DNA from 3 places in the Sphingomonas sp. G-3-2-10 genome. Region 2 is predicted to be linked to each of the others. Evidence: predicted binding sites of a transcription regulator. Region 2 holds the regulator's gene; each other region holds the start of a gene.
What was found. Region 2 encodes LexA, which represses DNA repair genes until DNA is damaged. Its sites were predicted from a motif close to GTTCCNCNCTTGTTCT; they were not measured.
Positions count from the first base shown of each region.

Region 1 (3,275 bases), 610 kb from region 2:
TCGGATTCGAGCCAGTCGAGATGGACATCGATCATCGGCTGGATCCGCTTCTGCGCAGCCTTGCCGAAGATCGGGACGCGCGTGAGCACCAGCTTCACCAGCAAGGGCGGCATCAGCGACCCCTCGGCATAGTGCATGAAGTGGCGGTAACGCAGCGCATCCTCGCGGTGCGCGGGGGAGCCGAGGCGGCCATCGGCCTTTTCGACGAGATATTCGACGATCGCCGCGGTCTCGGCGATGGTGTGTTCGCCGTCGGTGATGACCGGCGACTTGCCGAGCGGATGGACGCGGCGAAGCTCGGGCGGGGCGAGCATGGTCTGCCTGTTCCGCTCGTAGCGGATCACTTCATAGGGCAACCCCAGTTCCTCGAGCAGCCAGAGGATACGCTGCGACCGGGAGTTTTCGAGGTGGTGGACGGTGATGGTCATGGGCCGGATCCTCTCGCCTGTTTGGCGCAGCGTAGAGAGATTGATTGTCGCCTCAAGCGTTTCCGCTGACGGATAAGGTCACCCTCACCCTTCCGCCGATTACGTCGGCTCCCTCGCTCTCCCAAGGGGGAGAGGGATTTGACGCCGGAAAGGTCCGGCGCGAGGCAACGCGCCGGACCTCCCGATGGGACTGGCCCGTGACCGCTGCGCGGGCGCATCAAGCGCCGGAGCGGCCGAATTGGTTGACACGGTTGACACCAATATAGGGAAAAACGCTTCCCCGGCGTCAGGCCGTCAGAGATCGTCTTCGCTGCCCTCGGCATCCGGCTCGGGGCCGGCCATCATTTCCTCGGCGACCTTTTCGGTGCGCGCGCGGATGGCGGTTTCGAGGCGGGTGCAGACGTCGGGATTTTCCTTGAGAAACGTCTTCGAATTCTCGCGGCCCTGACCGATGCGGATGCTGTCGTAGCTGAACCATGCGCCCGACTTCTCGACCAGTCCGGCCTTCACGCCGAGATCGAGAATCTCACCGATCTTCGAGACGCCTTCGCCATACATGATGTCGAATTCGACCTGCTTGAACGGCGGGGCGACCTTGTTCTTCACCACCTTCACGCGGGTGGTGTTGCCGATGATATCGTCGCGGTCCTTGATCTGGCCGGTGCGGCGGATGTCGAGACGGACCGATGCGTAGAATTTCAGCGCATTGCCGCCGGTCGTGGTTTCCGGGTTGCCGTACATCACGCCGATCTTCATGCGCAGCTGGTTGATGAAGATCACCATGCAGCGCGAGCGGCTGATCGAACCGGTGAGCTTGCGCAGCGACTGCGACATCAGGCGGGCCTGAAGGCCGACATGGCTGTCGCCCATCTCGCCTTCGATTTCGGCGCGGGGCACGAGCGCGGCGACTGAATCGACCACCAGCACGTCGATCGCGTTCGAGCGGACGAGCGTGTCGACGATCTCGAGCGCCTGCTCGCCGGTGTCGGGCTGCGACACGATCAGTTCGTCGATATTGACGCCCAGCTTCTTGGCATAGACCGGATCGAGCGCATGTTCCGCGTCGACAAAGGCAGCGGTGCCGCCGGTCTTCTGCGCTTCGGCGATAACGTGGAGCGCAAGCGTGGTCTTGCCCGAGCTTTCCGGACCATAGACTTCGATCACGCGACCGCGCGGCAGGCCGCCGACGCCGAGCGCGATGTCGAGACCGAGCGAGCCGGTCGAGATCGCCTCGACCTGCATCGTCTCCTTCGAGCCGAGGCGCATTGCCGAGCCCTTGCCGAAGGCGCGATCGATCTGCGCCAGTGCGGCGTCGAGCGCCTTCTGCTTTTCGCTGGTGGGGGGTGCCATTTTGTTATCGATGACCTTCAGGGATGCCGCCATTTTCGATGCCCTCGCCACTAGAAGATGTCCACCACTCGTTTACTGTTGGACGCTTCGTATCGCCTTTGTTCTCAAAGAACAAGAGCGGAACAACGAAAATGGAACAAAAAGTGCCCGCAGCGGCCTGGAGACGCAAACAATCCGTTAAATCAGAATAGATTACGGATCGGACTGGCGGGGTCGGCAAGCAGCTTCACGGTGAGCGCAACCGACATGACGACCAGCAAAGGCCGCACCCCGCGCCCGCCGAAACGGATCGCGAGCCGCGCGCCGAGCTGGTTTCCGACGATGTTGGCCGCGGCCATCGACAGGCCGACGACCCACAACACCTTGCCACCCGCGATCATCGCCAGCAGCCCCGCGACATTGGTCGCGAGATTGAGGAACTTGGCGTTGGCGATGGCGCGGACCAGCCCGAGCCCGCCCAGCGCGACCATCGCGGTGATCAGGAACGAACCCGCGCCGGGGCCGAAAAAGCCGTCATAGAAACCGATGCCGCTGACGACGAACGTGATCCCGATGGTTCCAAGTCGGGCGTGGCGATCGCTCTCGTGCATCGGCGGGGCGAGCAGGAAATACAGACCCATCATGATCAGCAGCACGGGGACGAGACCCGCGAGGATCGACGGATTCACATGCTGGACCGTCGTGCCACCCGCGACCGAGCCGAGGAACGCCCCCGCTGCCGGGATCGCAAAGCGGCGCAGCTCGATATGACCCGCGCGGTGGAAGGCGAGGAAGGACGAGGCGGTGCCGATGCTGCTCTGAAGCTTGTTGGTCGCCAGCGCGGAGACCGGCGGCACGCCGACAGCCATCAGCGCGGGAATGGTCAGCAGGCCGCCACCGCCCGCCATTGCGTCGATCGTGCCCGCGACGACGGCGACGGCCATGAGGAGAGCGATCAGTTCGAAGGTGAGGTCCATTGCGGGCGCGATAGGCCCGAGCGGCGTGGAGGGACAGCCCCTAACGGGCGTGGCTTCGTCTCAAAGACAGCCGGCCTCGCGCACCGTGGCGCTGGCAGCTTCGATCCGGCCCGCACTGCCGACGGACCATGCGATATCGACCATTTCGTTACAGGGCAGGCCCTTGATCCGGCGCCTCGCCGTTCGCGCGGCCGGATCGATCACGAAGGCATTGGCCTGGAGCCAACGGAGGAGCGCCGGTTCCGGAGTGCCCCGCGCGAATTCGCGCCCGAACGCCCGCGCGGTCTCGGGGCGGTTCCATTCGGCATCGTTCAGCAGGGCCGGTCGCGATTCGGACGACGCCACCGCAGAGACGAACAGCAAGCCTTCCCTATTCGCCAATGCGACTGCCACGACGAGCGAGATCGCGATTCCGGAAACGAACAGGAATGTCGTCCTGCGCATCGTCAGCGCCCCTCATGCTTCAACAATTCCCCGACACTCACCGCGCGATAGCCCCTCACCTTCAGCCCTTCCAGGATCAGCGGCAGTGCGTCGCGGG
Region 1 is NZ_JABBFY010000001.1:1,201,711-1,204,985, forward strand. It holds gene HHL13_RS06045 (glutathione S-transferase) at 1-428, opposite strand, end outside; gene recA (recombinase RecA) at 723-1,811, opposite strand; gene HHL13_RS06055 (TSUP family transporter) at 1,961-2,734, opposite strand; gene HHL13_RS06060 (hypothetical protein) at 2,795-3,178, opposite strand; gene HHL13_RS06065 (polysaccharide deacetylase family protein) at 3,181-3,275, opposite strand, start outside.
Region 1: recA (recombinase RecA) is a predicted target of LexA. The motif match lies at 1,887-1,902, and genes of this name have one in related genera.

Region 2 (3,275 bases):
CGCGCCCGCGGCGAGCAGGCTGGATTTCATCTGGTGTGACCCCTTTATGGTTCAGGGGGCCGGTAGGCGGGGCCGGAGACTCGGTGGTGAAGGGACGGTTGCGCCTGCATGACGGTCTCGCGACCAATCCGTGTCACCGGCTCGCGCCGATTTCCCCTGTCCCAACCCGCCCCTTCTGTGCCACCGCAACGTCATGGCCGGTCCCGCCCTCCTCCCCGTCGCCGATGCGCAGTCCCGCCTGCTCGCGCTCGCGACGCCGCTCCCGGCCGAAACCGTCCCCCTCGCGCAGGCGGCGAACCGTTACGCCGCCGCCGATATCACCGCGCTGCGCACCCAGCCGATCGCCGATCTTTCCGCGATGGACGGCTATGCGATCCGCTTCGCCGACATGCCCGGCCCCTGGACGGTGATCGGTGAGAGCGCAGCGGGCCGCAGCTTTGGCGGGCAAGTCTCGCCGGGTCAGGCCGTGCGCATCTTCACCGGCGCCCATGTTCCCGCCGGCGCCGACACGGTTCTGGTGCAGGAAGAAGCCTCACGCGACGCCGCCGCCCTCACGCTGACCGGCGAAGGCCCCGCCTATGAGAGCCGCAACATCCGCCGTCGCGGTCTCGATTTCGCGGAAGGCGACACGCTGATCGCCGCCGGAGACCGCCTCACCCCCGCGCGCCTCGCGCTTGCCGGGGTCGCCGGTCACGCCACTCTGCCCGTCCGGCGCATCCCGCGCATCGCCATCGCCGCCACGGGCGACGAACTCGTCCCGCCCGGCGCGGACATCGGCCCGGACCAGCTTCCCGAAACCAACCGGCTGATGCTGACCGCGCAGCTCGCCGATCTTCAGGTCGAGATCGTCGATCTCGGCATCCTCCCCGATCGCGCCGATGCGCTGGAGGCGGCGTTCCGCGCGGTCGACGCCGATCTGCTGGTCACCACCGGCGGCGCGTCGGTCGGCGATCACGATCTGGTCCGTCCCGCGCTCGAAGCTGCCGGCGCGACGATCGATTTCTGGCGGATCGCGCTGCGCCCGGGCAAGCCGATGATGGCCGGGCGGCTCGGCAAGGCAGTTATCCTCGGCCTTCCCGGCAATCCGGTTTCGGCTTTCGTCACCGCCCAGCTCTTCGTACGCCCGCTCGCCGCCTATCTGGCAGGCGCACGCAATCCCTTTCCCCAGCCGCGCGCCGCCATCCTTGGCGAGCCGCTGCCGGCGAACGGGGAACGCACCGACTATCTTCGTGCCGAACTGCGCGATGGCGCGGTATCGGCTTCCACCATCCAGGACAGTTCGATGCTCCGCACGCTGGCGCGGGCCAACTGCCTGATCCTGCGCGCCCCCCACGCGCTGCCCGCAAATATCGGCGACTCGGTGGAAATCCTCGGCATCGCTTGACAAGCTCGCGGAACATTGCATAAACGTTCCCAGTCTGTTCCCAAGAGAGGATCCCGGGAATGCTCACGCGCAAGCAGCACGATCTGATCTGCTTCATCAACGACCGCCTGAACGAGACCGGCGTTTCCCCCTCGTTCGAGGAAATGAAGGAAGCACTGGATCTCAAGTCGAAGTCGGGCGTCCACCGGCTGATCTCGGCGCTGGAAGAGCGCGGCTTCATCCGCCGCTTGGCCAATCGCGCCCGCGCCCTCGAAGTCCTCAAGATGCCCGAGCGTGGCGGAGAGACGAAGAAGGCCGCGCCGGCACCGGCCGCCGACAATGTCGTGGCGCTCAAGCCCCGCGCGCCCGAGCCCGCCAACGACGTGATCGAGATCCCGCTTCACGGCCGCATCGCCGCAGGTACGCCGATCGAAGCGCTCGAAAGCTCGACCATGCTCCCGGTGCCTGCCGCCCTGCTCGGTTCGGGCGAACATTATGCGCTCGAGGTCGCCGGTGACTCGATGGTAGAGGCCGGCATTCTCGACGGCGACTATGCGCTGATCCGCCGCACCGAAACCGCGCGCGACGGCGAGATCGTCGTGGCGCTGATCGACGAAGCCGAAGCGACGCTGAAATTCTTCCGCAAGGAAGGCGCGATGATTCGTCTCGATCCGGCGAACCGCAGCTACGATCCGCAGCGCTACCGCCCCAATCAGGTGCGGATCCAGGGCCGCCTCGCCGGCCTGCTGCGCCGCTACTGACCTTCCGGCCCCGGCCCCAGCTCAGGCTGGGTGCCGGGGCTGGCCGGGTGGTTGCGGACCGCCCAGAAATTGATCGCGAACCGCGAATCCGCATAATCCCCTGAAGGGATCCCGATCCGCAGTACTTCGTGAATCGCCCAGCTCGGGAAGGCGATCAGCATGTTCTGGCCCGGCGTCAGATCGATATGCGCAGGTGCGCCGTCTGGCGGCGCGATCTTCGGAACCAGCCGCAATTCGCCGCCCGTAAAGCCGCGCGGCTCGCGGTGGAAATAATAGACGATCGTCACCACCCGATCGCGCTTGTGGCGGCTGAGCCCCGTCGCCGTATCGTGATGCCGGTTGATGAAGCCGCCATCGGGATAGACCACCATCTCGGTCTCGAACCCGTCCATCGCGAACGACGCCATGCCCAGGTCCGCCAGGATGCCGGGCATCAGCGCGGCGATGCGCGCGCTCATCCCCTGCTTCCACGGCGCATCGCCATACAGGCTGCGCGCGTTGCGCTGGTCGGCAAGCACGCGATGTCCGCCGACGCGCGACGGTACCAGCGCGGCTTCGTTCGCCATCGCCCATTCGATCAGGGCCGCATGTTCGGCCTCGGGCAGGACATCGTGCCGCATCGTATGCGGCGGAATGCGCTGGAGCGGATTGATGGCCCGCTCCTATTTCTTCAGCGCGGCGCGCTGGCGCGCCAGTTCGGTTTCGAAGCCCATGCGCGCCGCGGCGACACGTTGCCCGAGTTCCTCCGGCGCGACGAAGGCGAACGGATCCCCGGCAGCGAGCCGTGCCCGCTTCGCTTCCATTCCGAACGCGCCGGGATGGAAGTTCAGGAAAATGTCCGCCCGCATCCGCCCCAGCGCGGCGAAGGTGTCGAGGAACTCGCTTTCCGCTGCGGGCGTCAGCACGCGCCCCGCCACCGTCAGGCTGCACGCGAACAGCACGTCCAGCGTGCGCCCCGCTTCGGTCACCTTCATCGACCAGCTCGTGCAGCCGCGCGTATGCCCTGGCGTCAGGTGCGTGGTCAGGTCGGTCGCCCCGATGCGGATATGCGTTCCTTCTCCGATCACCCTGTCTACCTTCACCGGCGGAAAGCCGAGCAGATCGGTCCGCCCCAGCGTCCGCCCGCGCTCGATATCCCGGCGATCGCCTTC
Region 2 is NZ_JABBFY010000001.1:593,928-597,202, reverse strand. It holds gene HHL13_RS03040 (TonB-dependent receptor) at 1-30, opposite strand, end outside; gene glp (gephyrin-like molybdotransferase Glp) at 194-1,384, shown strand; gene lexA (transcriptional repressor LexA) at 1,444-2,124, shown strand; gene HHL13_RS03025 (2OG-Fe(II) oxygenase) at 2,118-2,744, opposite strand; gene bla (subclass B3 metallo-beta-lactamase) at 2,787-3,275, opposite strand, start outside.

Region 3 (3,275 bases), 2.1 Mb from region 2:
GGGCGCCGAGCGGCTCGCTGTGCGGCACGACCAGCCGCATCGCCTCGATGCCGAGCCCGGGCTCGAGCCGGTCGATCTTGAGCCCGAACATCCGCACGAGATGCTTGGGGTCGCGGGTGGCGCGCGACGCGCCGATGCCGAGATGCTGATCGGCACCATCGATCCGCTCGGCGGTGATCACCGCGGCGCGCACGCCCAGACCGCGCGCACGCAGCACCGCGACCAGATCATCGACCAGATCGGTGATCACCTGCGCGATCGCCTCGGGCGTGGCGATCGGCTCGAGCAGCCGCCGCGACACGATGGGCGCCTCGAACGGCACCACCGGCACGATCGGCTCGGCCACACGGCCAAGCGCCTGGTCCAGCCGGGACACTGTCGACAGTCCCAGCCGTTTGGCGAGCGGCCCCCGCGGCATCGGATAAAGGTCGCCGACGCGCTCGAGCCCGAATCGCGCGGCGGCGGCGAGCGACTGGGGTGCGAGGCGAAGCGCGGCGATCGGCGCGGCGGCGAGCGCGGCCGCCTCGCCGCCCGGCGGCAATAGGGTGATCGCGTCGCCGCCAAATCGCGCCATCGCATGGGCAGCGCCCGGCGTGCCCGCGACACCCAGGCGACCGGTAAATCCGATCCGTGAGAGAAAGCGCAGCAAGCGGGCACAAAAGCGCGCCTCGCCCCCGTGCAGATGGCTCGTGCCGGTCAGGTCGAGCCAGATCCCGTCGGCGCCCGAGCGCGCGGCGACCGGGGTCCAGTGCGCGACCGCATGCAGCGCCAGCCGGTCAAGCCAGGCCTGATCTCCCGCCGCGTCGGCATCGCGGACGTCGAGATCGCCGACGAGTGCTCGTGCATGTGCCGCAGCCATGCCGGGCAAGAGGTCGAGCGCCAATGCCACCGGACAGGCAGCGGTCACCACCTCGCGCTGCCCGACGCGCTCGATGAGCACGGTCGGATGGCCCCATAGCGCCATGCCGGGCATCGCCGGCATGACCGCCCGCGACGGCCCCCGCCCGCCTTCTTCGGAAGGCATCGCCCGGAACGGATGCTCGACCGCCTCGGAACGCCGGCCGAGCAACCGCATCGGCGGCCGCTGGTGCGCTGGCAACGCCGCGATCCGCTCCGCTTCCGCTTCCCGGCCAAGCCCGTCCTGCGCCCAGCGCGCGCCCGGGCGCCAGCCCCCGCCGCGCGGGACCGAGCAAGCGCCCGGATCGTCGTCGATGCTCGGCTTCAGGACCGGCGCGAGGGACCAGGGCCGCTCAGGCGGCGCGAAGGTCCGCTCCACCCGCCGCAGCCGCTCGATCGCGAGCTGGGGCAAGTAGAGCGAGGCGACCCTTGCCATCGCAGGCCTCGACTATGAGAGAAAAGGGATTGCCGCCGCGCTGGCGGACAAGATCGACCGACCAACAGGAGCGGCCGACACCGGCATGCGGGAGCGGCACCGACGGCGCGCAGCCGATCCGCCACCGCGTGCAGGCGGCAGACGGAATTTCGAGCGGATCGCGCGCGGCCCGCGCCCAACGTCGCAGGAGCAGCATCGGCGTGCGGCCGTCGGCGGCGGCAAGCTGGAGCCGGCGGGTGGCGGTCTGGTCGGCGGTCTTCACTTCGGCGACCACCGCCGCGAAGCTGCCATCGCGCAGGCAGTCCTCGGCAAGCGCCAGCGCCATCACCTCGTCCCGGCCCTCGCAATAGAGCAGCTTGCCCGGAGACAGCCCGGCCTGCTCGAGCCCGGGCGCGTAGAGATCGAACCGGGTCAGCGCCCAGGCGACGCTCGCATTGGGTTCGACCGCAAAACGGGCAGCGGCTCCGGCGACGAAGAGGGTCGCGGCGGCATCGTCGCCGAGCGTCGGGGAAGCCGCGGCGACCTCGTGCAGGCCGCCGCCATCCAGCCCACCACCGCCCAGCCGGGAGTCCATCGCCTCGATGCCGAACGGCAGCAGCGGCGCGTTGCTCGCCACAGGCACGGCGATGCGCGCCTTGAGCTCGGCGAGCAGGCGAGCCCGATCGGTCTCGGCAAGGGCGGCAATGGATTGCATAAGAGAATCACGACTCGCACGTTCTCTTTATGTTCCGAGGACTTGGCATTTTCGTCAAGGGCGCGAATCATGCGTGCTGCAACGCGCCCGGCCTGCACATCGACAGATTACGGCTTTGGGGCGGCGCCGGCTGCAAGGTCCCATCGCCACACGCCGTCCCGGCACTCGATCAGGAGATGATGGGACAGGCGCGGCCGAGGCTCCGGCAGCGAAACCCCAAGCGGAGCGAGATAGGAGGTTTCAACCTTGTTTCGGCCGAGCGCTTGGAAGGTGACATTTTCCATCGAATCGCCTTGCACGACGTTCGCCGAGCCGCTCAGCACCTCGCACGTCTCGCCCAAACCGATATAGACCTTGGCGTGCGAGTCCTGCTTGCGCTTGCCGTCCCCGACGATCCGGTTCTCCAGCCCGAAGCGGGAGAGCATGACGTGGTCCAGGCCGGACTCTAGCAACGCGTCGCGATACTCTTTCAGGGTCGCGCCTCGGGTCATTAGAATCGTTCGAGTCGGATCGAGCTGAGCCAGCAGGGTTTCCCAGATGGCGAGCCGCTCCGCCTTGGTCTTCCATTGATGCGCGACGAACGGCGTTGCGAGCAGGATCTGATCATTAAAGAGTCGCCACCGCGCGATCAGCTTCCCCAGCGCGTGCATAACGTCGGTCTTGCTCAGGATGCCTGTCAACACGTCGGCCAGGTCCGTGCCGCTCACGTCGGCCAGAAGAAGCTCCTCGACCGGAGGCAAATCCGACCCGTCCAAGCGGAGAGGATGGTAGAAGATCGCCCGGTGGGGCTCGCCGCATGAGCATGGCACCTCGACGAAGAAGACCACATGCTCGACCGGGGGAAGCCGCGACCGGGCAAGCATCTGATTGGTAGCCTGGGCACGCGCGTCGGCGACCCTCAGCCAAGACTTGCCGATCGCCAAGAACGCCGCCGCTTCGAGGCTCTCGCCTGACTTCGCGCATTTGAAGATTGGGAAGGCGTCGAGGTCGAACCGCGGCTGGTCGGGGTTCATGTCCAGCTGATAGACCGCGCTCGCGCCCGGCCGGGGAGCATTGCCCGCATATGGATTGATGTCATTGTCGAACCGCTCGACGATCATGCAGTCGTCCGAGTAGGATTCCGCTGGATTACGCAGGTCGAAGACAAAGTGCTGGCCGCATTTTCGGCATGCCACAAGCCAGCTCCCGCGATCGTTGATCATAGGGAATTTGAGCTCGGTGTAACGATGCGGCGTATCGCATTTCGGG
Region 3 is NZ_JABBFY010000001.1:2,681,522-2,684,796, forward strand. It holds gene HHL13_RS13480 (DUF6504 family protein) at 1-1,333, opposite strand, end outside; gene HHL13_RS13485 (protein ImuA) at 1,251-2,027, opposite strand; gene HHL13_RS13490 (hypothetical protein) at 2,135-3,275, opposite strand, start outside.
Region 3: HHL13_RS13485 (protein ImuA) is a predicted target of LexA. The motif match lies at 2,048-2,063, and genes of this name have one in related genera.